DNA from 3 places in the Alishewanella sp. HH-ZS genome. Region 1 is predicted to be linked to each of the others. Evidence: predicted binding sites of a transcription regulator. Region 1 holds the regulator's gene; each other region holds the start of a gene.
What was found. Region 1 encodes sigma-54, which starts transcription at its own class of promoters, with help from an activator protein. Its sites were predicted from a motif close to GTTGGCACGNNNNTNGNNT; they were not measured.
Positions count from the first base shown of each region.

Region 2: A9165_RS14295 (PEP-CTERM sorting domain-containing protein) is a predicted target of sigma-54. The motif match lies at 4,476-4,494, and genes of this name have one in related genera.
Region 3: A9165_RS02910 (flagellar assembly protein T N-terminal domain-containing protein) is a predicted target of sigma-54. The motif match lies at 4,692-4,710, and genes of this name have one in related genera.

Region 1 is NZ_LZEJ01000014.1:37,258-45,302, forward strand. It holds gene A9165_RS07470 (monovalent cation/H+ antiporter subunit D) at 1-793, shown strand, start outside; partial or broken gene A9165_RS16575 (Na+/H+ antiporter subunit E) at 790-1,074, shown strand; gene A9165_RS07475 (proton-conducting transporter membrane subunit) at 961-2,937, opposite strand; gene A9165_RS07480 (HPr family phosphocarrier protein) at 3,113-3,391, opposite strand; gene rapZ (RNase adapter RapZ) at 3,381-4,238, opposite strand; gene ptsN (PTS IIA-like nitrogen regulatory protein PtsN) at 4,235-4,708, opposite strand; gene hpf (ribosome hibernation promoting factor) at 4,711-4,998, opposite strand; gene A9165_RS07500 (RNA polymerase factor sigma-54) at 5,024-6,541, opposite strand; gene lptB (LPS export ABC transporter ATP-binding protein) at 6,657-7,379, opposite strand; gene lptA (lipopolysaccharide transport periplasmic protein LptA) at 7,376-7,867, opposite strand; gene lptC (LPS export ABC transporter periplasmic protein LptC) at 7,857-8,045, opposite strand, start outside.
Region 2 is NZ_LZEJ01000043.1:422-8,466, reverse strand. It holds gene A9165_RS14315 (ChrR family anti-sigma-E factor) at 1-457, shown strand, start outside; gene A9165_RS14310 (aminotransferase class V-fold PLP-dependent enzyme) at 525-2,765, opposite strand; gene fadR (fatty acid metabolism transcriptional regulator FadR) at 2,896-3,612, opposite strand; gene dsbB (disulfide bond formation protein DsbB) at 3,798-4,331, shown strand; gene A9165_RS14295 (PEP-CTERM sorting domain-containing protein) at 4,580-5,101, shown strand; gene A9165_RS14290 (S8 family serine peptidase) at 5,307-8,045, shown strand, end outside.
Region 3 is NZ_LZEJ01000004.1:99,953-107,997, forward strand. It holds gene flgC (flagellar basal body rod protein FlgC) at 1-139, opposite strand, end outside; gene flgB (flagellar basal body rod protein FlgB) at 142-543, opposite strand; gene A9165_RS02880 (protein-glutamate O-methyltransferase CheR) at 607-1,440, opposite strand; gene A9165_RS02885 (chemotaxis protein CheV) at 1,457-2,386, opposite strand; gene flgA (flagellar basal body P-ring formation chaperone FlgA) at 2,514-3,215, shown strand; gene flgM (flagellar biosynthesis anti-sigma factor FlgM) at 3,300-3,641, shown strand; gene flgN (flagellar export chaperone FlgN) at 3,638-4,072, shown strand; gene A9165_RS02905 (LPP20 family lipoprotein) at 4,079-4,540, opposite strand; gene A9165_RS02910 (flagellar assembly protein T N-terminal domain-containing protein) at 4,751-5,893, shown strand; tRNA gene A9165_RS02915 (tRNA-Arg) at 5,948-6,022, shown strand; gene A9165_RS02920 (FlgO family outer membrane protein) at 6,027-6,707, opposite strand; gene A9165_RS02925 (FlgO family outer membrane protein) at 6,858-7,517, opposite strand; gene A9165_RS02930 (FlgO family outer membrane protein) at 7,514-8,045, opposite strand, start outside.

The DNA of each region.
Region 1 (8,045 bases):
GGTTGCCGCCCTGTTTGCGGTAATGACCAAGATTGGCGTTTATGCACTGCTGCGGGTGTTTACCACCATTTTTGGCGAGCAAGCTGGCCCACTACAAGGGTTAGCGAACAGTTGGTTGTGGCCCTTTGGCTTAGCGACGATGCTGCTGGGCGCCATTGGTGTGCTGGCCAGTCAGGATTTCCGTAAGCTGGTTGCCAATCTGGTGCTGGTTTCGGTTGGCAGCCTGGTGGTGTTGGTGGCAGTACAAAATACCGCTGCCCATGCTGCGGTACTGTATTATACCGTACACTCGACCTTGATCTGTGGCGCCTTATTCCTGCTGGCAGATTTGATTGCGACCCAGCGTGGCAAGGCACAGGATCGACTGGTCGCCGCGCGGCGGGTGAATCAACCGGTGTTGTTGGGCACGCTCTTTGTGCTGTGTGCTATTTCTGTCGCTGGCCTACCGCCGTTATCAGGCTTTATCGGCAAGGTGATGCTGCTGCAGGCGGCCTTTGGTGTCAGTGGCCAGTACTGGTTGTGGGCTATCTTGTTGTTATCCAGTCTATTGGTGCTGATTGGCCTGTCACGCGCCGGTAGTACCCTGTTCTGGCGGGTGAGTGGTATGCAAAAAGCCGAAGAGCGGGTGCAACCGTTACAATTATTTGCCGTGTTATGGTTACTCAGTGCCAGTCTGCTGCTAATGGTGTTTGCCGGCCCATTGACTGAACTTAGCTTTGCCGCCGCCCGTCAGCTGGCGGATGTGCTGGGTACCATCCAAAGCATTCTTCCCGGCTCAGGAGTCTTACCATGAGAATGACACCCCGCTTTAGCTGGTTGCCGACACCTTATCGTAGCCTGCTGTTATTTGTGATTTGGTTGTTGCTGAATCAGAGCCTGGCCTTGCTGCATTTGTTTTTTGCGACGGTATTGGCGATTGGTATTCCCTGGATCTGTTACCGCTTCCGCGATCCGCAGCCGTTAATTGAACGTCCGGGCCTGGCGCTGCGTTATATTCTGCGGGTATTTGCCGACATTATTACCGCTAATGCGCAGGTGGCGGTGTTGATCCTGGGACCGGTTAAGAAGCTGCGCCACCACGCCAAGGAAAGAGTTCAGTACCACTGCGCTGACAATAGTGGTTAGCAGGACCAGAAAAATCACGGCTTCCTGTACCCGGACATCGCTAAATTGCCAGTTAAGCTCAAAGTGCTCCAGCCTTAGCATCGCCCAGCCGACCAACAGTACCACTGTCGCCATTGTCGTCAGCAGATAGTTGCGTAAATAACCGTTCTGTAGCACCCGTGTTTGCCAGGCGGCAAAGCTGACCAGCGCTGCCATCAGTTTGTTGTAGCCGGCTTCCGGCCCGGCTTTACTCAGCGTCTCCACCACGGCGGTAAGTTTGCGCCACGGCTGCCAGAAGCGGAATAGTAATAAACCCAACACCAGACTGCCAAGGCTAAGCAGCAGTGGCAGGTTAATGCCATGCCACAGTGCCAGATAACCGCTAATAGGTTGGCCATAGACCGCGGTTGCTGCCGCATTTAATAAGTACTGATCCGGTAGCATCGGTAACAGACCGAAAATCAAGCCAAGCGTAGCGAGTACGGCGGGCCCGACTAACATTTGCCAGCCCGGATCATGCGCCGGCTTAGGTGTCGGTAACGCCTGACCAAACCAGGGTTTAATCGCCAACAGCGCAGCAACCAGCACCACAAAGATATTCGCCAGTACCGTAGCGGCGGTCAGTCCCAACTGCCACTGCGAGCCGCTTAACACTGCCTCCAGCAGCAGCTCTTTACCGACAAAACCAAATAGCGGGATCACTCCGGCCAGAGACAGAGCCGCCACTACCGCAACCAGGGTAGTGCGCGGCATCAGCTTACGTAAGCCGGATGCTTTCTCAAAGTCCTTAATGCCGGCTTCATGGTCGAGAATACCAGCAATCATAAACAGTGCCCCTTTATAGAGCGCATGCGCCAATAAGAAGGTGACTGCGGCCAGCGCCGCCTTTTCGGTACCTAACCCCAGTAACATGGTGAGGGTACCCAGCGCCATCACAGTGGAATAGGCCAACACTTTTTTGATGCCGGTGGCGCGGCTGGCCAGGAAAATACCGGTCAGCATAGTGAGTGCTCCCACTGCACTTAAGGTCAGCAACCAGACTTCACTGCCTCCCAGGCTGGGTTGCAGGCGCGCCAGCAGATAAACCCCGGCCTTTACCATAGTTGCAGAGTGTAAGTAAGCACTTACCGGTGTTGGAGCTGCCATCGCATTCGGTAGCCAGAAATGAAAAGGTGTTTGCGCTGATTTGGTAAAGGCTCCCAGCAGGATCAGGATCAGCATCGGTAGATAGAGGCTGTGACCGGTCAAATCCTGTTGCAGCACATCACTCAGTTGATAGCTGCCCGCGGCCATACCCAGCATAATCAGCCCTGTCATCAGCGCCAAACCACCCAGCACTGTTACCATCAACCCCTGATGGGCTTTTTGGCGTGACTCGCTATCTTCGTGATTAAAGCCGATCAGCATAAAGGAGCTGACGGTGGTCAGTTCCCAGAACACAAATAAGGTGATCAGATTATCGGATAATACCAGGCCGAGCATGGCGCCCATAAAGCTGAGCAAGAATAAAAAAAAGCGCCCCAGTGCCGGATGCCCTTGCAGATATTGGCCGGCATAGCAGAGGATAAAGGTGCCGATACCGGTGATCAGTAAGGCAAAGAGTAACGACAAGCCATCCAGCATAAAGCTGAGCTGAATACCCAGCCCCGGAAACCATGGCCAGCTTTGCAGCAGCGGCTGCCCCTGACTGACGGCACTGAGTTGGCTGGCGAAATAGATAAATAGCGTAGCGGGTAACAACGCTAGCACCAGACCAGTATGTTTACCGAGCAGTCGATACAGATGTGGCGCGATACAGGCGAGCAAAAAGATCGAGAGGACCACATATAACATAAGCTACTCCTGTTTAGATAGCCTGAAATTGCGGTTGATACGCACCCCAGCGTGGCGCGGATTGCTGTTTAAGAGTAGTTCAAGCTACTAATTTTCAATTAAAAAAACTGAACAAGGCAGTAAAGATAGCAGATTTAGGGGGGGGAATAAAGAAAAACCGGCCGAAATCGCCGGTTCAGAGCTCGTCAAAGCCGGCGTCTATTAACGCCACTATCGCCTCTAGCGCTGCTGCAGCATCAGGCCCTTCAGTGGTAACAGTCAGGGTTTTGCCCTTGCTACTGGCCAGCATCAGCAGTGCCAGCACACTACCGGCATCGGCCGTTTTACCGTCATCCTGCACCAGTTCAACCTTAGCCGAAAATTTCTGGCACAGTTGTACCAACTTAGTGGCAGCCCTGGCATGTAACCCCAGCTGATTGATGATGGTAACCTGTTGACTGAGTTTAGCGGCCATGATGACGTTTTAACTCCCGGTGCCGGATTTGCACATCATCACGTTGACTGCGATAGCTTTCCGCCAGACTTTCCGCGATATAAACCGAACGGTGTTGGCCACCGGTGCAACCGATAGCGATTGTCAGGTAGCTGCGGCTATTACGCTCCAGATGCGGTAACCAACTGCTGATAAAGCTGTTAATTTGCCAGATATATTTACCTACTATGGCTTCTGCCGCCAGATAGTCCTTTACTGGCTGATCCAGACCCGTCAGGGGCTTTAACTCTGGTTCCCAGTGCGGATTGGGCAGAAAACGGGCATCAAACACAAAGTCGGCATCCTTGGGAATGCCATATTTAAAGCCAAAGGACTCAAACAGGATCACCAGGCGACCGGTTTTCTGGCCAAGGATCCGTTCACGCAATACTTCTGCCAGTTGGTGTACGTTAAGGTCAGTGGTATCAATATAGAGATCGGCGCGGCTGGCAATAGGATCTAACAGTTGCTGTTCGCGGGAGATCGCTTCATCCAGTGACATCGCCTGGTGAGATAGCGGATGTAAACGCCGGGTTTCGCTAAAGCGTTTAATCAGGGTAGTGTGGTCCGCATCCAGATACAGGATAGTCAGTTCCAGCTTACGCGGCAGGTAAGACAGGATCTCCGCCAGCTCTTCCGGTTCATTCGGCAGATTACGTACGTCAATACTGACGGCAACCCGCTCATACTGACCCATCACCGCATTAGCGAGAGTCGGTAATAAATTAACCGGAATATTGTCGACGCAGTAGTAGCCCAAATCTTCCATTACTCTCAGCGCCACCGATTTTCCTGAACCTGAGCGGCCACTGACTACCAGCAGTTTCATTTTTCACCCGTTTGTTGGCTATAGTCCATTAATAACTGATACAGCTCCTGATCAGAACTGGCATGTCGGATCTTTTTGGTCAGATCTTTTTGGGTCAGCAGTTTTGCAATACCAGAAAGTGTAGTTAAGTGAGCCTGACACTGATCTTTCGGGATCAGGATGGCACAAAAAATATCGACGCCCTGGTTATCGATAGCGTCAAAGGGGATCGGATCCTGGCTTACCACAAATATCAGGATCGGTGAGGTGACGCAGTCGAGCTTGCCATGGGGAATGGCAATACCACCACCAATACCGGTTGAACCCAGCTTTTCCCGGGTCATCAGGGCTTCCAGAATGCTGTACTCAGACATCTCTGGCAGCTGTTGATGAGCCAGCTCGGCAATATATTCGAGGATCCGTTTTTTGCTGTTAAAAAGAACTGCACTCTTGGTGCAGTTCTTCTCCAGCATAGCGCTTAAATTTATCATGGTTAGTGTCGCGACAACTTTTCTTTGTGTTTAATCACTTGCCGGTCCAGTTTATCAATTAACTGGTCAATTGCAGCATACATATTTTCATCCTCTGACACAGCAAAAACTTCACCGCCGTTCAAATGTACTTTGGCTTCAGCGATTTGCTTCAGTTTTTCCACGTTCAGAATAACATGCACGTTATTGATATTCTCGAAATGACGCTCCAGCTTGGAAAATTTACTGTCTACATATTCTCTCAGAGAGTCGGTAATTTCTACATGACGGCCAGTTAAGTTGATTTGCATAGACTCTTCCTTCTTGTTAAGACACTTACAGCAAGGTCTTTCGTTGATTAGATGGCGCAATAAACAGCGATTCACGGTACTTGGCGATGGTACGCCTTGCGACATTGATCCCCTGTTCGGATAAGATTTCTGCCATCTTACTGTCACTCAGTGGCTTAGCCGGGTTCTCTGCTGCCACCAATTTCTTAATAAAGGCACGGATGGCGGTAGATGAACATTCACCACCACTCTCTGTACTAACATGACTGGAGAAGAAGAATTTAAGTTCAAAAATTCCGCGCGGCGTATGCATATACTTTTGGGTAGTAACCCGGGAAATTGTTGACTCATGCATACTTACCATTTCTGCCACATCATTTAATACCATGGGTTTCATGGCCTCTTCGCCATGCTCAAAAAAGGCTTGTTGCTGTTGCACGATACAGTTGGCGACCTTTAGCAAGGTTTCGTTGCGGCTTTCCAGACTTTTCAAAAACCATTTCGCCTCCTGCAGATGTGAGCGGATAAACTGGCTGTCGGTACTGCTTCTGACCGTTCTGGACAGCGCAGCATACTGCTGGTTGATTTTCACTTTGGGCATGGCATCCGGATTCAGCTCCACCTGCCAACGACCTTTAACCTTGGTAACCACTACATCAGGAATCACATATTGCTGTTCCTGCCTGATCACATCGGCGCCGGGGCGCGGGTTCAGGCTGTGGATCAGGCGCATCACTTCTTTTAACTCATCTTCTTTGAGTTTAGTCACCCGCATCAAAGAACGAAAGTCCCGGTTAGCTAAAAAGTCGGTATATTCGCTGATTATTTGTTTTGCATCATTTAAATAGGGGGTGGCAGGATCAAACTGCCGTAGCTGGATCAGCAAGCACTCTTTCACTGAGCGGGCCGCCACACCGACAGGGTCAAACAATTGGATCCGTTTTAATACAGCCTCGACTTCATCGGCTTCGACATCCGGCAGCTGCAGTGAGGCTAAGATATCTTCCACATCTATGGTCAGTAAACCGGCTTCATCGACGGCTTCAATAATGACTTCGGCAATGGCGCGGTCTGTCTCAGAAAAAGGGGTAAGGTCCATTTGCCAACGCAAATAATCCTGCAAGGTTTCAGTGGTTTCGCCCTGATATACCAGATCCTCGTCTGGCAGGGCGCCATTGCTGACCGGGGCGGCACTGACTAAATCGTCCCAGTTATTGTCCAGTGGTAAGTCCTCCTGGATATTCTGCTCGGCCATTGCCTCGCTGGTATCGCGCTCACTAACGTCATTAAATTCCGGATAATCGTCATTACCAGCCTGGTAGTCTTCACTGTCAGACGTTGACCCGCTGCTTTCTTCACGGTTGATATTCGACAGGCTCAGGTCGGTCTCGGGCGTGCCCGGTTCGAAGTCGTCGTCGGGCTCAAGCAAGGGGTTGGCATCCAGCGCTTCCTGAATTTCCTGCTGCAGCTCAATGGTGGAAAGCTGCAATAAGCGGATCGCTTGCTGCAGCTGCGGCGTCATTGTTAGCTGTTGGCCAAGGCGAAGTTGTAAAGACGGCTTCATGTAAGTCTGATTCTCTCCTGAGTATATCCCCTCCATCCTGGAAGTGGCTGCGGTCTGTGCCGCCTGATTGCGCCTTCCGTGTCAGCGGGTGGAGGACTTGACGCTGATTGCCCTACTATAGCCTGAATTGCTCACCCAGGTATACATCGCGGACCTGTTGATTCGCTAACACATCCTGCGGCGAGCCGGCGGCAATTAATTCACCATGACTGACAATATAGGCTATTTCGCAGACATCGAGGGTTTCCCGCACATTATGGTCAGTGATCAGTACCCCGATGCCGCGCTGGCATAGGTGCTGAATAATTTTTTTAATATCCAGCACCGAAATCGGGTCCACGCCGGCAAAGGGTTCATCCAGCAAAATAAAAGCAGGATCTGCGGCCAGAGCGCGTGCGATCTCTACCCGCCGCCGCTCACCACCGGACAGCGCCATACCAAGGCTATTTTTAATATGGCCAATATGAAATTCTTCCAGCAGGTCATCGGCGATTTCTTCCCTTTGCTGGCGGTTAAGTTCCTTTCGGGTTTCCAGAATTGCCAGCAAATTGTCGTATACCGTCAATTTGCGGAAAATCGAACTTTCCTGCGGTAAATAACCAATACCCGCCCGGGCCCGCTGATGAATAGGGGCGAAGGTGATATCTTGCTCGTTTAACGTGATCTGACCTTTATCGGATGGCACCAGACCAACAATCATATAAAAAGTGGTGGTTTTGCCGGCACCATTGGGTCCCAACAAGCCAACGATCTGACCTGCTTTGACTTCCAGACTGACATCTTTTACCACCTGCCGGCCTTTATAGCTTTTGGCCAGATGTGAAACCACTAACTTCATTGATTTTCCTTGGTTTCTGGCGTGAAAATGGTGGTTACCCGCCGGTTTTGTTCACTGCCGGCCGTTAACTGTTGTAACTCGATGTTATAACGAATCACATCACCACGCACCAGAGAACCGCTTTGGGTAAGCTCGGCATCCGCAGTCAGCGTCAGGGTCCGGCTGGCCAAATCGTAGCGGATCTCATTCGCTTGGGCTGTTACCGGCCGGTCGCCTTCCAGTAACTGGGAATAGGTAGCCGGACGACCGGTAAAAATAAACACCTCATTACCTTTACCGGCACTGGCATTGATCTCCAGCTTATCGGCTTTGATTAGCAAGGAGCCTTGGGTGACTTCGACATTGTTGACGTAAACCGCGATATTATCGCGAATGGACGCCTCAGTATTATCTGCGTTAATCGCAATCGGCAAAGTATGATCTGGCTTCGTCGCTGCCAGAGCTTGCGAACTAAAAAATACTGCAGCGATTAATAACTTAGTTTTCATTGGCGTATACCGTTTCCAGATGTTTTTGCAGCACTAAATGTTGTGCCGTGAGGTCGGCCTGCAGGCCGATGCCCAGAATATAAAAGCCTGGTCCGCTAAGCCGCACCCGCTCATGCGTTTGCAGCGTTTTTTCTGGCAACAGCATTTGTAATGAGGCTGTTTCAACCTGTTCAATAAA
Region 2 (8,045 bases), on a different contig from region 1:
GATCACCGGGCAGCCGCAGCTGGACAAACCGCGGCAGAAAGCGGCTCGCGAACTGGTGAAAGTACAGATCAATGGTCGTGAATTTGCCATCCCGCGCGCGCTAAGCCGTCTGGCTGAGCAGCAGGGCAAGTGGCTGCAGCTTGGTGGTATTGCCACCGCCAAGTTACCGGCGGGCGATAAGATGCATGTGTCGTTATTGTATATTGATAAGGGCACAGAAATTCCGAACCATACCCACTTGGGTCTGGAAATGACACTGGTACTAAGCGGCACGATTTGTGATGAAAATGGCGAGTATGGTGCCGGGGACTTGCTAATCAACACCCCAGCCGACACACATACGCCGCATACCCGGGCTGATGAAGACTGTTTATGCCTGTCGGTGTTAAGCGCGCCACTGAAATTTAACAAAGGTTTGGTACGGTTACTCAACCCATTACAGCAGTTTTTCTATTAACGGTTTACCTGATGCAGCATGTTTGCGCCGGCTCTGCCGGCGTTTTTTTTACTAAGTGACGGCAGCACTAACTGAGTAATGCCACCCCACCCTGCAGATTCCACAATTTGCTAAAACCGAGGCGCCGCAGCACCCGTGCCGCCAGCAAGCTGCGATTACCACTGCGACAAACCAGCAATAAGCTCTGCTCTGGTTGTAATTGCTGTTGCAATACCGCATCGCAAAGCCGGGATAACGGCACTTCGAGTACCTCTGCACTAAGGGGCAAATAACGGTTCAAAGCACCGGCACTTTGCTCATAGGGCTCACGCACATCCAGCACGACCAAACCAGGTTCTGCTAATAAGTCTGGCAGCTGTGCCGACTGCAGTAAGGCAATGGCATCGTCGTTAGCCACTTCAACATAGCCACACAGGTGACTGCTGGCTTGCTGCAACTGCCAACATTGCTGATTTAACACCTGCTGCCATTGTTGCTGCGGTGCGCCGGCCAATAGGCTTTCCAGCAGCGGGCTTTCCTGTAGCGCCAGACTTAAACGGGTGACAAAGCGCTGTGCATAATCATGACTGGAAAACAGCAAGGTTTCGGGGTAAAGCTGAGCCGCCAGCTGTTGCAGGCTGTGTTGTAACATCAGCGCATCGCCACCTGCCAGATCGGTGCGGCCAATGCCGCCGGGTAATAGCAGATCGCCGACAAAAGCGGCTTTCAGCTCACCAGCTTGTTTTAGCAACAGGCTATAGGCCAGTGGACTATGGCCGGGTGTGGCGATACGGCTTAACTGGTAGGGGCCGATGTGCAACTGTTGTTGATCCTGCGGCCAACCGGTTTGATCAAACTGTTGGCCGCTAAAGAGTTGACGTAACAGCAGCGCAGCTTGTCCGGCTTGCTGGTGAATATGGGTTTCCAGCACGGCGACCAGCTTTAGGCCGCGGCTTTGAACAATATTCGATAACCGCTCGGTCAACGCCAGCACCGGATCAATAATCAGGGCTTGGCGGCTTTGCTGACACAGAAGCAAATAACTGCAGCAGGCATCATGTTTAAACTGATACAGGCCGCTGCTGGTCGGTATATTCAACGGATCGCCGTCTGTTAATACCAGACCATGTTGCTTAACCACCGACACCAGGCTGAGGATGCGTTGACAGGCTTGCTCACACTCGGCCTGACTAAACGCCGGCCCAAAGGATAAGCGGATCGCCCCTTCACTGCGCCAGCGCTCCAACCCCATCGCATCCAGCACAAAGCTACCTGTGACTTTTGAACTACAGGCCGATCCTGAGCTGACCCGAATACCGGCAGCGTCGAATAGATCCAGAATATCTTTGGCAAAAAAGCCGGGGACCGAGAAATTTAACGTGGTCGGCAGTGCCTGCGGTAAATCGCTGTTTAGCACCAGTGCCGGAAATAACTGACGTAGTGCCGCTAAGAGTTGTTCGCGGTATTGATAAAGTTGGTTGCTACCGACAAAGATGCTGTGCTCGGGATCCAGCAATTGCTGAAAGATATAGTTTAGCGCAGCAATACCCGGCAGGTTTTCGGTACCAGAGCGTAAGCCACCTTCCTGGCCACCACCTGTGATCAGTGGCTGATAAGGTGCCCCTTTGCGCACATATAAAAAGCCGATGCCTTTGGGGGCATAAAGTTTATGACCACTAAAGGGCGCATAATCAATGCGGCTTGCCGCCAAATTGAGCGGCATTTTGCCCAGCGCCTGTACACAATCAACCAACCAGTAAGCATCAGCATTATGCTGGTTCAACAACTGCTCAATCGCCTGCAAATCCTGCGGCACACCGGTTTCGTTATTGGCAGCCATAGTACAGACCAGAGCCGCTTTTGGCAGCAGCTCTGCCAGCGCCTCTAAGTCGAGCAGGCCATTGATAAGTACCGGGATGGCACGGATACTGGCATTAAGTTGTAGTAGGCAATTCCAGTGTTTCAGACTCTCCGGCACCGCCTTGTGTTCGGTTGCGCCATAGAGTAACAGGGTGTCAGGCCCCGCCAAGCCGCGCTCACGGATCGCCAGCAATGCCGACAGCACTGAGGTTTGGATGCCTTCGGTAGCGCCTGAGGTAAAGATAATGTCGCCGTTATCAGCGCCCAATAATTGGCGCGCCAGCTTGCGGCTGTGCTCTAACAACGCCTTGGCTTTAATGCCGGTACTGTGCGTGCTGCTGGGATTACCAAAATCCTGTTGCATACATTGCAACACGGCATCTGCCGCGCCGGGTAGCACCGCCGTGGTGGCGTTGTTATCCAGATAGATCTCACTGACTTTCCGGCAGGTCATGGCATCTGCTGACATCTTGGGCTCCGCTAAGGACTCACTTATAACAATTGGGAATATCTTATATCAAAAAGTGTAGTCAGCCCAGTGCGGCAGGTATAAAAAAGCCGCAGAGCGGGCTGCGGCTTTTATCTTAGCCTAACTTGGCTTATTCCATCAGATCGCGCGGAATGGTCGGCCGCAGTTCAGACCAGATCTTACCGCTGTCAATACCATATTTACGCACTGTCATCACCACATCATCATGCTTGCCGGTTTGCGCCAGGGCTTTTAATTGCTGATAGTACTGGCGGGCCAGTTCCCGCGCCGCCGGACTGGAAAAGTAAAAGCGGGCAATTTTGTTATACAAACCACGGAAACCATTTAAAATCAGCACATAGATCCGGTTTGACGAATGTAAAGCCAATTCATGGTTCAGGTTATAGTCAAAATCAGCAAAGGCTTCGGCTGTATCTTCCAACTGCTCAGCACCGGTAAGGACATCAATGACCTGTTGTTGATGGGTTTTAATGGCGCCGCGAATATAAATCGCACTGATATTAGTCCGGGCAGATAACAGCTCGTCGACCAGATCCGGCATCCGCTCTTCGTCCAGCCGGGCTAGGGTTTCCAAAATATTCAGGCCTGAGGTTTCCCAAAAGTTATTTACTTTAGTGGGTTTACCATGCTGAATAGTCAACCAGCCATCACGCGCCAGCCGCTGTAATACTTCACGTAGCGTGGTACGGGTAACACCAATTAATTCGGAGAGCTCGCGCTCTGCCGGTAAAATAGAACCCGGGGCAAATTTGCCGTTCCAGATAGAATCGACGATATATTCTTCGGCAAAACCCGCCGGGCTTTGCGCTTTAATCAGATTGGTCATGCACCGTTATCCGTGTCAATAATGGTTCTTATAAGTTGGCACTGATTGTACCAGAGCCGATGCCATTAACAAGTCAGCTTGTAAAAATAGCTTGCCAGCTTGCCACTGCCCTTCGGCTTGCATTGTGTATTTTGTTGAAATCCCTTAGATTAGCCAGCAAAACAACAATAACAGATCGTCATACCATGTTTAAAACACTGAAATCCTTATCGATGCAACGCTGGCCCTGGTTGCTGTTAGCGCTAACCGCTCTGGCTATGGAGCTAACCGGGCTGTATTTCCAGTACGCATTAAATTATCAGCCTTGCATTAAATGTATCTATATCCGGGTTGCTTTTGCCGGTATTTTAATGGCGGCGTTACTGGCGTTACTGGCACCTCGCAACGCAATGCTGAGGTTTGCCACACTGAGCTTATGGCTGGGTAGCGCTTTGTATGGCCTGTATCAGGCGCAGGAGCTGGTAAATATCGAACAAATCCTGGCCGGAGGAGGCTTTACGACCTGTGCCTTATTTGCGGATTTTCCAACCTGGTTGGCGTTAGATAAGTGGCTGCCTGCAGTATTTGAGGTTACCGGCACCTGTGGTGGTGTGGACTGGCAATTTGCCGGTTTAAGCATGGCGGCCTGGAGCCGACTGATTATGTTTACCTATAGTTTAACAGCTACTATCATCATCCTTAGCCAGTTCACAAAGTTATCACGCAATCCTTACCGTTAGTATTCAGCATCTGCAACCTGTAGCTAGTTCAGGTAGCAGATGCTGTAGCCCCACCAAAAGAATAGGTTCCGCACCATCCGTTCTAGGTTAAAAGAATAAAGAAAACCGCTTAATTGTTAACAGAGTTGACCTTGCTGTTAATGAGCTGGCATGAAGCGTGCATCCTGGATTTTGCAGTGCAGTTACTCTCAAACTGCATAAAAATGCATAATTTATAATAAACATTAATAATCCAGGAGTACGAATTAATGAAGAAGTTTTTTTCTGCGCTACTGCTTTTAGCCGGGTCCTTTGTATTGTTCCAACCTTCTGCTCACGCTTCTCTGATCCTTAGTCAGGATATCTATGAAGTTGAAGGTAGCAATAAAGCCTTAATAGGTTCTGTCAGCATCAATGTGCTAGAGGCGTTTGAATTTGATGTTGATAAATTTGAGGTCGAAGCCTGGTTTGAGTTGACGTTATTTGGAACAAGTTTTGTTCAGCAAATGAGCGATTTATTTTATGCTGAGTTTTCGATGAGCAATCTGAAACAAGGCCTGTCTTTTTTAACCTTCGAAGTCCTGGATGAGTTCAACAACATCAGCTACCAACTCTTTTTTGCTGATGATTTTGGTTTTATGGACATTTCAGCAGGCAGCTCATTAGGTGTTATTGAGATCTCTCTTGGTAATGCGCGGCTACCCGTACCGGCTCCCGCCACACTGGCTTTATTGTTGTTAGGGATGATTGGTTTAGCAAAGACTCGTCGTAGCTACACAGCAAAGCGTTAATACTGTCAGCTTTTATTACACCAATTTAAACACTTGCCGAAAAACATCATATAGCTGTCAGTTTTCTTTACAGTTAACTATAAAGGTGTTTTTTTAGCATAGTTATTCAAGTTGGTGCTAAAGCTAAGTACGATCTTAATAATGAGAAATAAAAATAATGCTAACAAAAAAACTTAATACTAAAATCAAGCTATTGAGCTTGTCTGTGATAGCAACCTGCTCAATCGGCAGCGTTGTTGCCAACCCTAACCTTGCTGCCAACCCGTTTGAGATCAGCGTTGATACCAGCGAACTTCAATTGTCTGAGCTTTCAGCAACCAAGGCTCCCTATATTATTCAGGTTAAAGGTCTGACTGGCGTTGAGCAAGCGGTAAATTTAGGCGAGCTGGCACCTAACAACCAACTGGCGGCGGGCAATATGTACAATGCCCAATCACCCGCTATGCAGGCCTATAATGAACGGGTAAGACAGTTCCATCAGCAGTTGGCTGAACAACAGGGCATCAGCAATATCCTGCACTCTTTCACACACACCTTTAACGGGTTTTCTGCGGTGTTAACTGCTGACGAGGCTCAGCGCTTACAACAACATCCTGATGTTATTGGTATCTGGCTGGATGAACCAATGCAACTGGATACAGCAAACACACCTGAATTCCTTGGTTTAAACGGTGCAAATGGTCAGCATACCCTTGGAGTGAAAGGCGAAGACGTCGTTATTGGTATTATCGATTCCGGTATTTGGCCTGAGAATCCAAGCTTCGCTGATGACGGTACTTACTCATTGCTGGAAAAATTCACTGGTTTTTGTGATTCTGGCCAGGATGCAACCTTTCGTTGTAATAATAAACTGATCGGTGCGCGCTTTTTCAACCAAGCCTTTACCTCTGTTTATAATTTACAGCCAGGTGAATATCGCTCGCCCCGGGATGCGGATAACCACGGTACTCACGTTGCTGCCACAGCGGCGGGCAACGAGCGGGTGCAAGCTATTATTGACGGCCAGCCTGCTGGTTTTGTAACGGGTATCGCTCCGCGTGCACGTATTGCGGCATACAAAGCTTGCTGGAATAGCAGTTACACCAGTCCGAGTGGCGTTGCTGAGCGGGGTTGCTTTGGCGGCGATACGATGGCTGCGATTGATGCCGCGGTAGCGGATGGTGTCGATGTTATCAACTACTCAATCAGTGGCAGTACTACAAGCCTGACCACAATAGCGGCAGCCGCAAAACTTCGTGCAACTCAAGCCGGTGTTTTTGTCTCTGTTTCAGCTGGAAACAGTGGTCCGGGCGCTGGCACCGTGGGTACTCCTGCTCCATGGGTAATGAGTGTTGCCGCCTCAACTTATGACGGTACTTCTTTTGTCGCTGGCTCAACGAATTTTTCGGTATTAAGCGGAGCAGCAGCTGGCAATTACCAGGCAGTTGAAGCTTCAACCACAGTGCCACTGTCGACAATAAGCCCGGTTCAGGCTGATTTGGCCGTTGCTAATCCAATTTTAGCCTGTACTGCACTGACTAATAGCGCAGCTCTGGCCGGTAAATTGGTTGTTATGCAGCGTGGTACCTGCGGCTTTGATATTAAACTAGCCGCAGCTCAAGCTGCCGGCGCAGTTGGTGCTATCGTGATCAATAGTGACGGTACCGCTCCTATTGTCATGGGCGGCACGGGTCGTTTTAATATTCCAGGCGTGATGATCTCTTTGGCGAATGGCCAGACGATTCTGAGTGCTATCAACAGCGGCGAAACCGTTAGCGCTCGCCTGGCTCCGGGAGCCCTGCAACAGCGTACTGAAGTTGGAAATATTATGGCCTCCTTCTCTTCGCGTGGTGCTAACCTGGCTTCAGCAGATATTATCAAACCCGATATTACTGCTCCTGGCGTTCGCATTCTGGCAGCCGCCTCTGAGGGCCCGTTGTTAACTCGCCCGAATGTTCCCTTTGTCTATCTGCAAGGTACTTCAATGTCCAGCCCGCATATTGCTGGTATGGCGGCTTTACTTCGTGGCGCAAATCCTGAATGGTCTCCGGCTATGATTAAATCAGCCTTGATGACCACTGCGCGACAGAACGTAACGAAGGAAAGTGGGGCAACTGCAGCTGATCCTTTCGACTTTGGCGCCGGCCACGCGGTACCAGCCAGTGCAGCCAATCCAGGTCTGGTCTATGATGTTAGCGCAGCGCATTACTACGCTTTCCTGTGCGGCCTGAACGCCAGAGCCTTCGTGCAGAATGCCACTGGCTTTAGCTGTGATACCTACGCTAACGCCGGTTATAGCTTCGAAGCAAGCCAGTTGAACCTGCCCTCTATTGGCATTGGTCAGTTAGATCGCAATCGGGTAGTGTATAGAGAGGTAAAAGACGTATCGGGTGTTGCCTCTGTTTACAATATTAGTGTTAACGCGCCGGCAGGAATTACTGCCACACCTCTGGTATTAGCAAATGGTCAGTGGATTGAGAGTAACTCACTGAGCGTGCCTGCCAACGGTATCGCACGTTATGCAGTACGTTTCCGCACAACGGCTACCACAGTTTATAACAGCTGGCGTTTCGGTGCTCTGACCTTAAGTAACGGTACCTATGAAGTACGTAGCCCAATCGCTATCCGCGCCATTGAGCCACCATTATTGGAGGCACCTGCAGTGATTTCAGCTCAGGTTGCGGCCAGTTCTGGTCGGGTAACCTTCCCTGTGCTGTTTAACTACACCGGTAATACCTCAACCACCAAGGTTGGTCTTGCAGCTCCGTTTGGTGGTACGCGCACCATCCCACAAGATCCGGATCGCACCTTCCAGTTTAACGATCCAAGCCTTGGCACCCATACTGTGTTAATTCCGGCAGGTACTCGGGTGGCTCGCTTTATGTTAAACGAAGGCCTGGCAGATGTACCAGGTGCGATTCTGGACCTGTATGTATATCGCTGTATCAATAATAGCTGTGCATTT
Region 3 (8,045 bases), on a different contig from region 1:
GATGCCGGCCTTTATAAACCTGATCAATACTGCTACTGACACTATTGGCATTTGCCATATTGCTGGCCGTGGTATTCATCCGTACTGACTGCGCAGTCATACCGGAACTGGCAATATCGAAAACTTTAAATAAGCTCATGATTATTGTCCCGTACCTGTGATAGCCTTTTTCAGGCCACTGATTCTGCTGTTTAAAAACTGCAAGCTGGTTTGATACTGAATAGCATTCTGCATCATCGCATTCCGCTCATGATGCACGTCCACACTATTACCATCGCCGGTATCCGGTTGATCCGGGTTACGAAATTTTACTTCCTGCCGGCTTTGGGTAGAGATGGCAAAATGCCCTTCGTGCGTGCGACTCACCGGACGGCTCTGTCGCGACTGCGCGTTGTTAAGTGCCTGCTGGAAATCCAGATCTTTAGCCTTATAGCCCGGCGTATCTGCATTAGCGATATTTTCTGAAAGCACCTGTGCACGCCGATCCCGGGTTAATAATGCATCCGGGTGCATGCCAAAGGCTTTGTCAAAGCTGATAGCCATTTTCTTGCCACCTCTTGTTACACGTTAAACATGAGGAAGCAAAAAGCAGGCCAAATTGAAAGGTCAGGTTTTTTTGCGGTAGATAATGCCAGGATTACAACGTAACATTTCAAAATCCTCGTTCAGGCTGGACAAGGATTCTGAAGCACCAAGGATTAAGTGACCACGGCTGTTTAGTGCCTGCGAAAACTGGCGAATAATTTTCGCTTTAACTTCAGGAGAGAAATAAATCAGCACGTTGCGACAAAATATAATGTCGAACTTGCCCAGTAAGGTGTAGCTATCGAGCAGGTTAAGGTGCCGGAAACTGACGTTTTTTTTCACTTGCTCCTTGATCCGCATCATACCTTTGCCGCTGTCTTCAAAAAAACGGCTACGCCGCTCCGGTGATAAACCACGAGCTAAAGCCAAGCCATCATATTCGGCACGCTGGCAGTGTTCTAACATAGTGTTAGAAATATCCGTGCCTAAAATACTTACCCCGGCAGGAAAGGCATTGGGCCGGCCTTGCTGGTATTCCAGCACAGTCATGGAAATAGAATACGGCTCCTGACCGGAAGAACTGGCTGCTGACCAAATTTTGACACTGCGGCAAGTTTTTTCCAGCTCCGGAAAAATTTGGCTCTTTAACAACTCATAAGGATAGGTATCTCGAAACCACAAAGTCTCATTAGTGGTCATAGCGTCAATAACAGCCGAACGCAACTGCCGTTCAAACGGGTTCATAGTTTTGTTGAGCAATTCAGAGAGGGTGCTAATGCTGAAACGTTGCATCAATGGTGCTAAACGGCTTTTCACCAGATATTGCTTATTATCACCCAATACGATGCCACACTGTTGCTCCAGAAAATCCCGGAATTGCCGGTATTCAGATTCCTGTAATTGTTTATCTGTCACGCAACGTCCTCAGCTTTTAATCTACATGTAACCACTTCTGTACCGATTGCGCGAGCTCGTCTGGGTTAAACTTGGCGATAAAGTCTTCAGCCCCCACTTTTTGAACCATCTGCTGATTAAAAACGCCACTTAGCGAGGTGTGCAGAATAACGTGCAGACGGCGCAGTTTAGGGTCAGCTTTCACTTCTGCAGTCAGGGTGTAGCCGTCCATTTCCGGCATCTCAATATCAGAGATCAACAAGCCAACTTTTTCAGTAATTGACTCCTGACACTCTTTCGCCTGCTGCTGTAAATAAGTCAGCGCCTCGCGACCGTTATTGACCAAATGCATTCTGACACCCAGTGGTTCTAATGACCGTTTTACCTGATTACGGGCGACTGCAGAATCATCGGCGATTAAAATCACCCGCCCTCCCAGATCAGTAGTAATACTTTGGGTAACAGCCTCATCATGAATCATCGTCGGCGAAGGGGAAATCTCTTCGAGGATTTTTTCAACGTCTAGGATCTCAACTAACTCTTTATCAATTTCGGTCACCGCGGTCAGGTAACTTTGCTTGCCACTGGTACCCTTGGGTGGTGGCATAATCGATTCCCAATTCGTATTAACAATACGCTCTACCCCACTGACCAGAAACCCCTGTACCGAGCGGTTGTACTCGGAAATGATAATAAAGGCGGTCGATAAATCGGCGATTGCCTTACCACCGGTTGCCAGGCTTAAATCAATCACGGAAATCGTTTGCCCGCGAATATGAGCAATACCACGCACAAAAGGATTTCGCTTCGGCATAGCCGTAAGCTTTGGACATTGCAAAACTTCCCGCACTTTAAACACATTAATACCGTAGCGCTGGCGACCATTGAGCTTAAAGAGCAATAACTCCAGGCGGTTCTGCCCAACCAGCTGCGTACGTTGGTTAACGGAATCGAGAATACTGGACATCAAGCTCTCCTTAGGCAGCCAAACGGCTTGGTATTTGCATATCGTGGTAACGTCGTAGTCAAAAGTACGGCGCTGTCTAACTTAAGGCATGTTATAACCCTTTATTCGTAAAGCATAGCCAAACCATATGAAAAAGTACGAAAATTTTATCCGCAGCGGCATCCTGCTACTTGCCTTCAGCATCAGTCCCTGGTGTCAGGCGCAAGTGCAACAATTTAGTCCATCGCAACTGACTGATGCGGTAAAGGACTGGCTGCAAACGGCATGGGCAGTCGATGAGCTGGAGAGCGAAATCCACGTCACGGCACTTGATAGCCGGATTGGCAGTAAAGACTGCGCCCATCAGCCACAAATCAGTCTGCCGGCCAATGCCAACCCGCGCCAAACTACGGTACAGATTAGTTGTACTGAGCCAACTAGCTGGCAGTTGTTTCTGCCCGCCCGGCTGACGGAATGGTTAACCTTGGTCGTCAGCAGACAAAATATTGCTCCAGGAACCGTCATCACTGCCGATATGCTGGAAGTGCAACGCCGGGAACGTCGGTTGGTACGTGGCAATATCGTGCAGGATACCGCAGCAGTTGCCGGCAGTCGCAATAAACGCAGCCTGAGTGCGGGCCAAATCCTTAGTTTACAGGATCTTTGTCTTGTATGCCGGGGAGATATTGTTACAATAGAAATCAGCCAAGGTGGCCTTGCCGTATCCGCCACAGGCGTTGCACAACAGGATGGTACCCTGGGTGACGTAATCCAGGTGCGTAATCAACAATCTGGCCGTGCCATTAGCACCGAAGTGACCGGTGTCAATCAGGTAAAGGTCCGGTTTTAAATTCTGAAAAAAGTGCTAAAGTTTAGAGGCAAACTGCCGTTAACCTAAGCATAAGGACTGTGTTTAAGGTGATGAGGTTCTAATATGGCTATAAATATCAACAACCTGCAGCAAAATGCACCGCAGGTCAAAACTGACAAGGCCGGCAATGCCGGTAGCACTGAGCAATTAGTTCAACGCCAGCAAACGGCGGTGCAACAAAATGCCAGCAATCAGGCAGTACAAAAGCAGGATTCGGTATCCATTACCCCACAGGCACAGCAATTTTCCAAATTACAGGAAAAAGCCGCTAACAGCTCTGGTATTGACCAAGAGCGGGTAAATAAAATCAAACAAGCCATCGCCGAAGGCAAATATAAAGTGAATGTTGAGATGCTGGCGAAACGCATTATGCAATTTGAAGGCGATTTATTCGACCGCAAATGAACAGTAGCTACGAGCCCATCATCACTGTCCTGACCAAGCAAGCAGCGCAATTAGATGCGCTGTTGCTGCTTTTAAAAAATGAACTAACCGCTCTCGCTGAAAGACAGGTTGAAACCTTAGAGCAGGTTATTGCCGAGAAAACGGCGCTGTTAACACAAATTAGTGCCACTGATGCTGAACTTGCGACACTGCCAGAGCTAGCAGCGATAAAAACTGAAGCCTGGTTTTTGGAACAACGTTCACTGCTGGAACAAAAACTAGCCAACTGCAAAGCTCAAACCGCCGTTAATCAGCAAGCGCTGGAGCAAAGCCAGCTTATTTTGCAACGCTTTAAGAATGAATTATTGGGCGCGAAAGGCAAATCCGGCCTGACTTATACCAGTAAAGGCCAACCGGCTGTTGAAAATAAAGGGCCAGGCATTAAAGCCTGACCAGCGCTACCACAGGTAGCGCACACTCCGGATACTTTGTTTTGGTTGAGTATGTTGCAAGGTGGCATACACTTCGGCAAAATTGAGCTCCAGCTCCGTCACGTAAGTATCATCTACAGCATAGCTTTTCACTACCCTGGCACCACGGATCAAGCCCTGAACTGAAGCTTCAAGTATATCATTCTTTGCCACCATAGCACTGACGGTATTCTGGCTGTCAATTCTTTGACCATATACCCGCTCCGCCAACTCACGATAGGCCTCAAGCTTTGACGCCCGCATAGCCAGCAGCATCTTTTGCGTCTCGTTACTGCCCTGCTGTAACGATATTGGCGCTGCACCCAGCGCAGTAATCACTGGGAAGCTAACTGGTGTCTCATGCTGGTACTCAATATGACGATCGGCAAACTGACTACAGCCAGCCGTAACGAGCACACCGCCGAGCAAAACAATACCTAACCTGTTCATAATAGTTACCTTTAGTCTTAGCCTGCACTGCCAAACTACTCACGACAGCACAGTTTGAGAGCCCTACTGTTAACCAATACACACCGCCAGCTTGCACTGAAACAGCATGCGTTCCAAACTGCTGTATTGTTATTAGCAAAAAAAATGCCAGTTAGGCATAAACTTTGCTTTATACATGTTATTACCAACGTGGTGATTAACAGGTTTGTTATGAAACTGAAAATAATCAAAGGCGCGATCCTGGCAGCTGTGGGCTGTCTCAGTCTGGGGTTGAATACGGCCGCTCTGGCTAACTGGTATGAAGCGACCGGGCAAGCCGCTATAGAGCGTGGCGATTTGAACAGCGCCCGACGCGCAGCTATCGAAGACGCTCTGCAACGTGCCAGCCTGTTTGCCGGCGCTCGTTTACAAAGCCAGCAGCAGGTGATTCAAGGCATTATGCAGCATAGTCAGATCACGCTTAGTAGTGCTGCCGAGCTGAAGGAGGTGCAATTGCTGTCGGAGGTTCAAAGTAAAAACCAGGTAACAATAACACTGAAAGCCCATATCGTAGCCGAGGGTAAAGCTTGCCGGGGGCAATACCGGATACCGTTACTGGTCAGTGACGTGCAACTTCAGGCACGCCAGGATGCGATCATCGGTCAGCTGTTTCAGCTAGGTAGTGACAGCAGTAAGCAGCTACAACGCCACCTCCGCGACTATGCACCTGCTTTAGTGATTGAACCCGCACCCCAAATTATTCCGTTACAAATGCTAGATCAGGCTAGCGCAGATGCGCTTTTTGCCCGAGGTCATCAATTTGTGCTTCTGGCTAGTATTAACGATTTGTCGCTGGGAAGACCATTACATAAATTCTGGCAAAGCGCGCAACATGAGCGTTTCTTTGCCTTTGAACTTTGGCTATATGACACCTTTGAACGCCGGGTGCGCTATCAACAGGAGTATCGTACGGGCAGCTATTGGCCATCGGCAGAGTCAACCCCAGGCAGCCACAGCATGGCATTCTGGCAGATGCCATATGGGCAGAAAATTGATCAGGTATTGCGCACTGCTGCACAGGATATTAGTCAACAACTGCAATGCCAGCCTTTACTCACCCAAATCCGACAGGTTCGCCAACAACAAATTCAGATCGCATTGGGCACCAATCATGGTTTAAAGGTTGGTGACCAGATCCAGATTATTCAGTTACAACGTGATCCTCAGGATGCCCAGATACGCCGCTTATTACACAGTCCACTGCAACTGCTGCTAACTGAAGTGACGCCAGATGGCGCTTGGGCAGCGTCGCCGTCACAACAATTACTCAATCATATTCAAACTGGTGATATCGTCAGTCTGGCGGCAAACTAGCCGCCATCGAAAAGATTCACAGAATCTTTTCAGTCTGTTAGACTCTGCGCCGCCCGCCCCATAGTTAAATGGATATAACGGCCCCCTCCTAAGGGGCAGTTACAGGTTCGATTCCTGTTGGGGCGGCCATCTCCTAGCGCAGTATTTGCGGATACAGCGAGCTAACCACAAAATGCGGGATCAGCTGCTGCGAACTCGCTGCCACAACCTTAGTGCGGAAATTGATTACCCGGGCATTAATCATGATACCACGAGGCAAGAACACCATAGTTCCGGATAACACATAATCAATCTGCTGCATCATATCAAGCTGACTATGCTGCCGGCTGAAGACAAAATCGCCGCTGGGTGTCACCTGAATATCCCGAGTCGTTTTGAAATCCACTACCTGGATACCAAATTGCTGGAACTGATGAATAAAGGCTTCTGCCAGCTGGTTACCTAGGACATTAGTGCGATTTAACTCACTATCCAGATCGACGAAAGACGCCACAGCAACCCGTGACTCTACAGGGAAATAATGGAAAGTCTCAACAAGTTGCATGGCCATTTGTGCCACATAGTCATTGAGTTGCTTGTTGGCATTTAAACTGGTGACATACTGATGCGGCACCATCCAGCCATTTTGCCGAAGCGGGCTGGTCGTCTGACCGGAAGATACCGGCATAACCCGATCGGCCGCTGACTGGTCCTGTACCTGGCGGCGGACCTCAGTCCGGCAATTGCCTTTGCTATCACACTCCGATCTTTGGTAACTGTAACAGCCGCTTAGCAAGACGGCACCGGCAAGCAATGCCAGATAGTTGCTTTTCATCATACGCTCCTGACCCCAGATTAGGCTAACCTCTACTTGTCGGCAGCCTTGGCTTAAACTTTAGCAAAGCCTCAGAAAAATAACGAGGTTTGTGCAGAGCGTATTGATGTTAACTACTCAGATTTCGTATTACCGGTACAACACCGGCAATCAACCCTGTTTTAATTTTAAACTGTTATCCTGACGCTGTTGCAGAATAGCGTTATAAACCGCCGCTGGTACAAAGGTGCGAGCCGCCGAAATCACTCTTTTGTTGTCAATCTGGATTAATCTGGCGTTTAACATCACTCCAGCCTGATGCCGCGTTACAGTACCGGTAACCACGTATTTGATCGGTAACTCTGCCGATAACTCGCTAAAATCACGACTCAGTACAAAGTCACCTTTCTCCGTCACCCGGATATAATCGGTGACTTTAAAATCCAGTACCGGCACACCAAACAGATGCAAGTCATAGATAATGGCTTCACTCAGGTGATTGGTGAATACCGAGCCGTGCTGCAAATCAGAATCCAGAAATGCCAAATCCGTCACGGCGACCATGGCTTGCTCTTCTACCCGATGGTGATTTGCCATCAAATCATGTACCAGATTACGAGCATAATGGTCCAGCGTGATAACCGGGGTTTGTCGCTGCTGCGTCGGGGCAGACTCAACAGCAAAAGCCTTCTGCTGTAAAATACGTTCTTGCCTTGCTAAGTCACCGCGCATTGACACCGCGTTTTCTGGCACTACCTTGGGTTGTGCCGCTTGCTGGGCGCAACCGCTCAATGCCAGCAAGATAGCGACACTGATAGCTGATTTGTTCATGGGCGCTCTCCAATTCGATCGCTACGATATAAAAAATTACCTCTTTTCAGCATCTTCTCCGCACTCCACAACACATTATCTGGCACATAGTCGGTGGCAGCAGCCAGCACCTGCTGACTTTGAATATCAATCAGCCGCGCATTAACAATCCAGCCATCCTCCTGCGGTACAAAGGTACCACTGAGTAACACCCGGGCTTGCTGTTGTTGCTGTAGCTCGTGTAATAAGCGGGAAAAGGCTTGTTCATGATCCTGTTGCAATAGTACCGCCGCACGTAACCGGATATCGACGACTTCATAGCCGCGCTGTACCGCTTCGGTGAGTAGACTTTCCGCCAGCTGATTGGCTAAATCCGTTTGCTCTGTACCAGCATTGACCAGTGACAATTGCCGCACCGGTACAAAACTACTGATGGCAATTTTATGCCGCAACTGAGGTTGTTGTCCGGCAGGCGTTTGAAAAAGCTGTTCCGCCAGACGCTGGGTATAAAAACCCAGGGGCTGTGGGCTTAAGCCAACGGCAGAGACC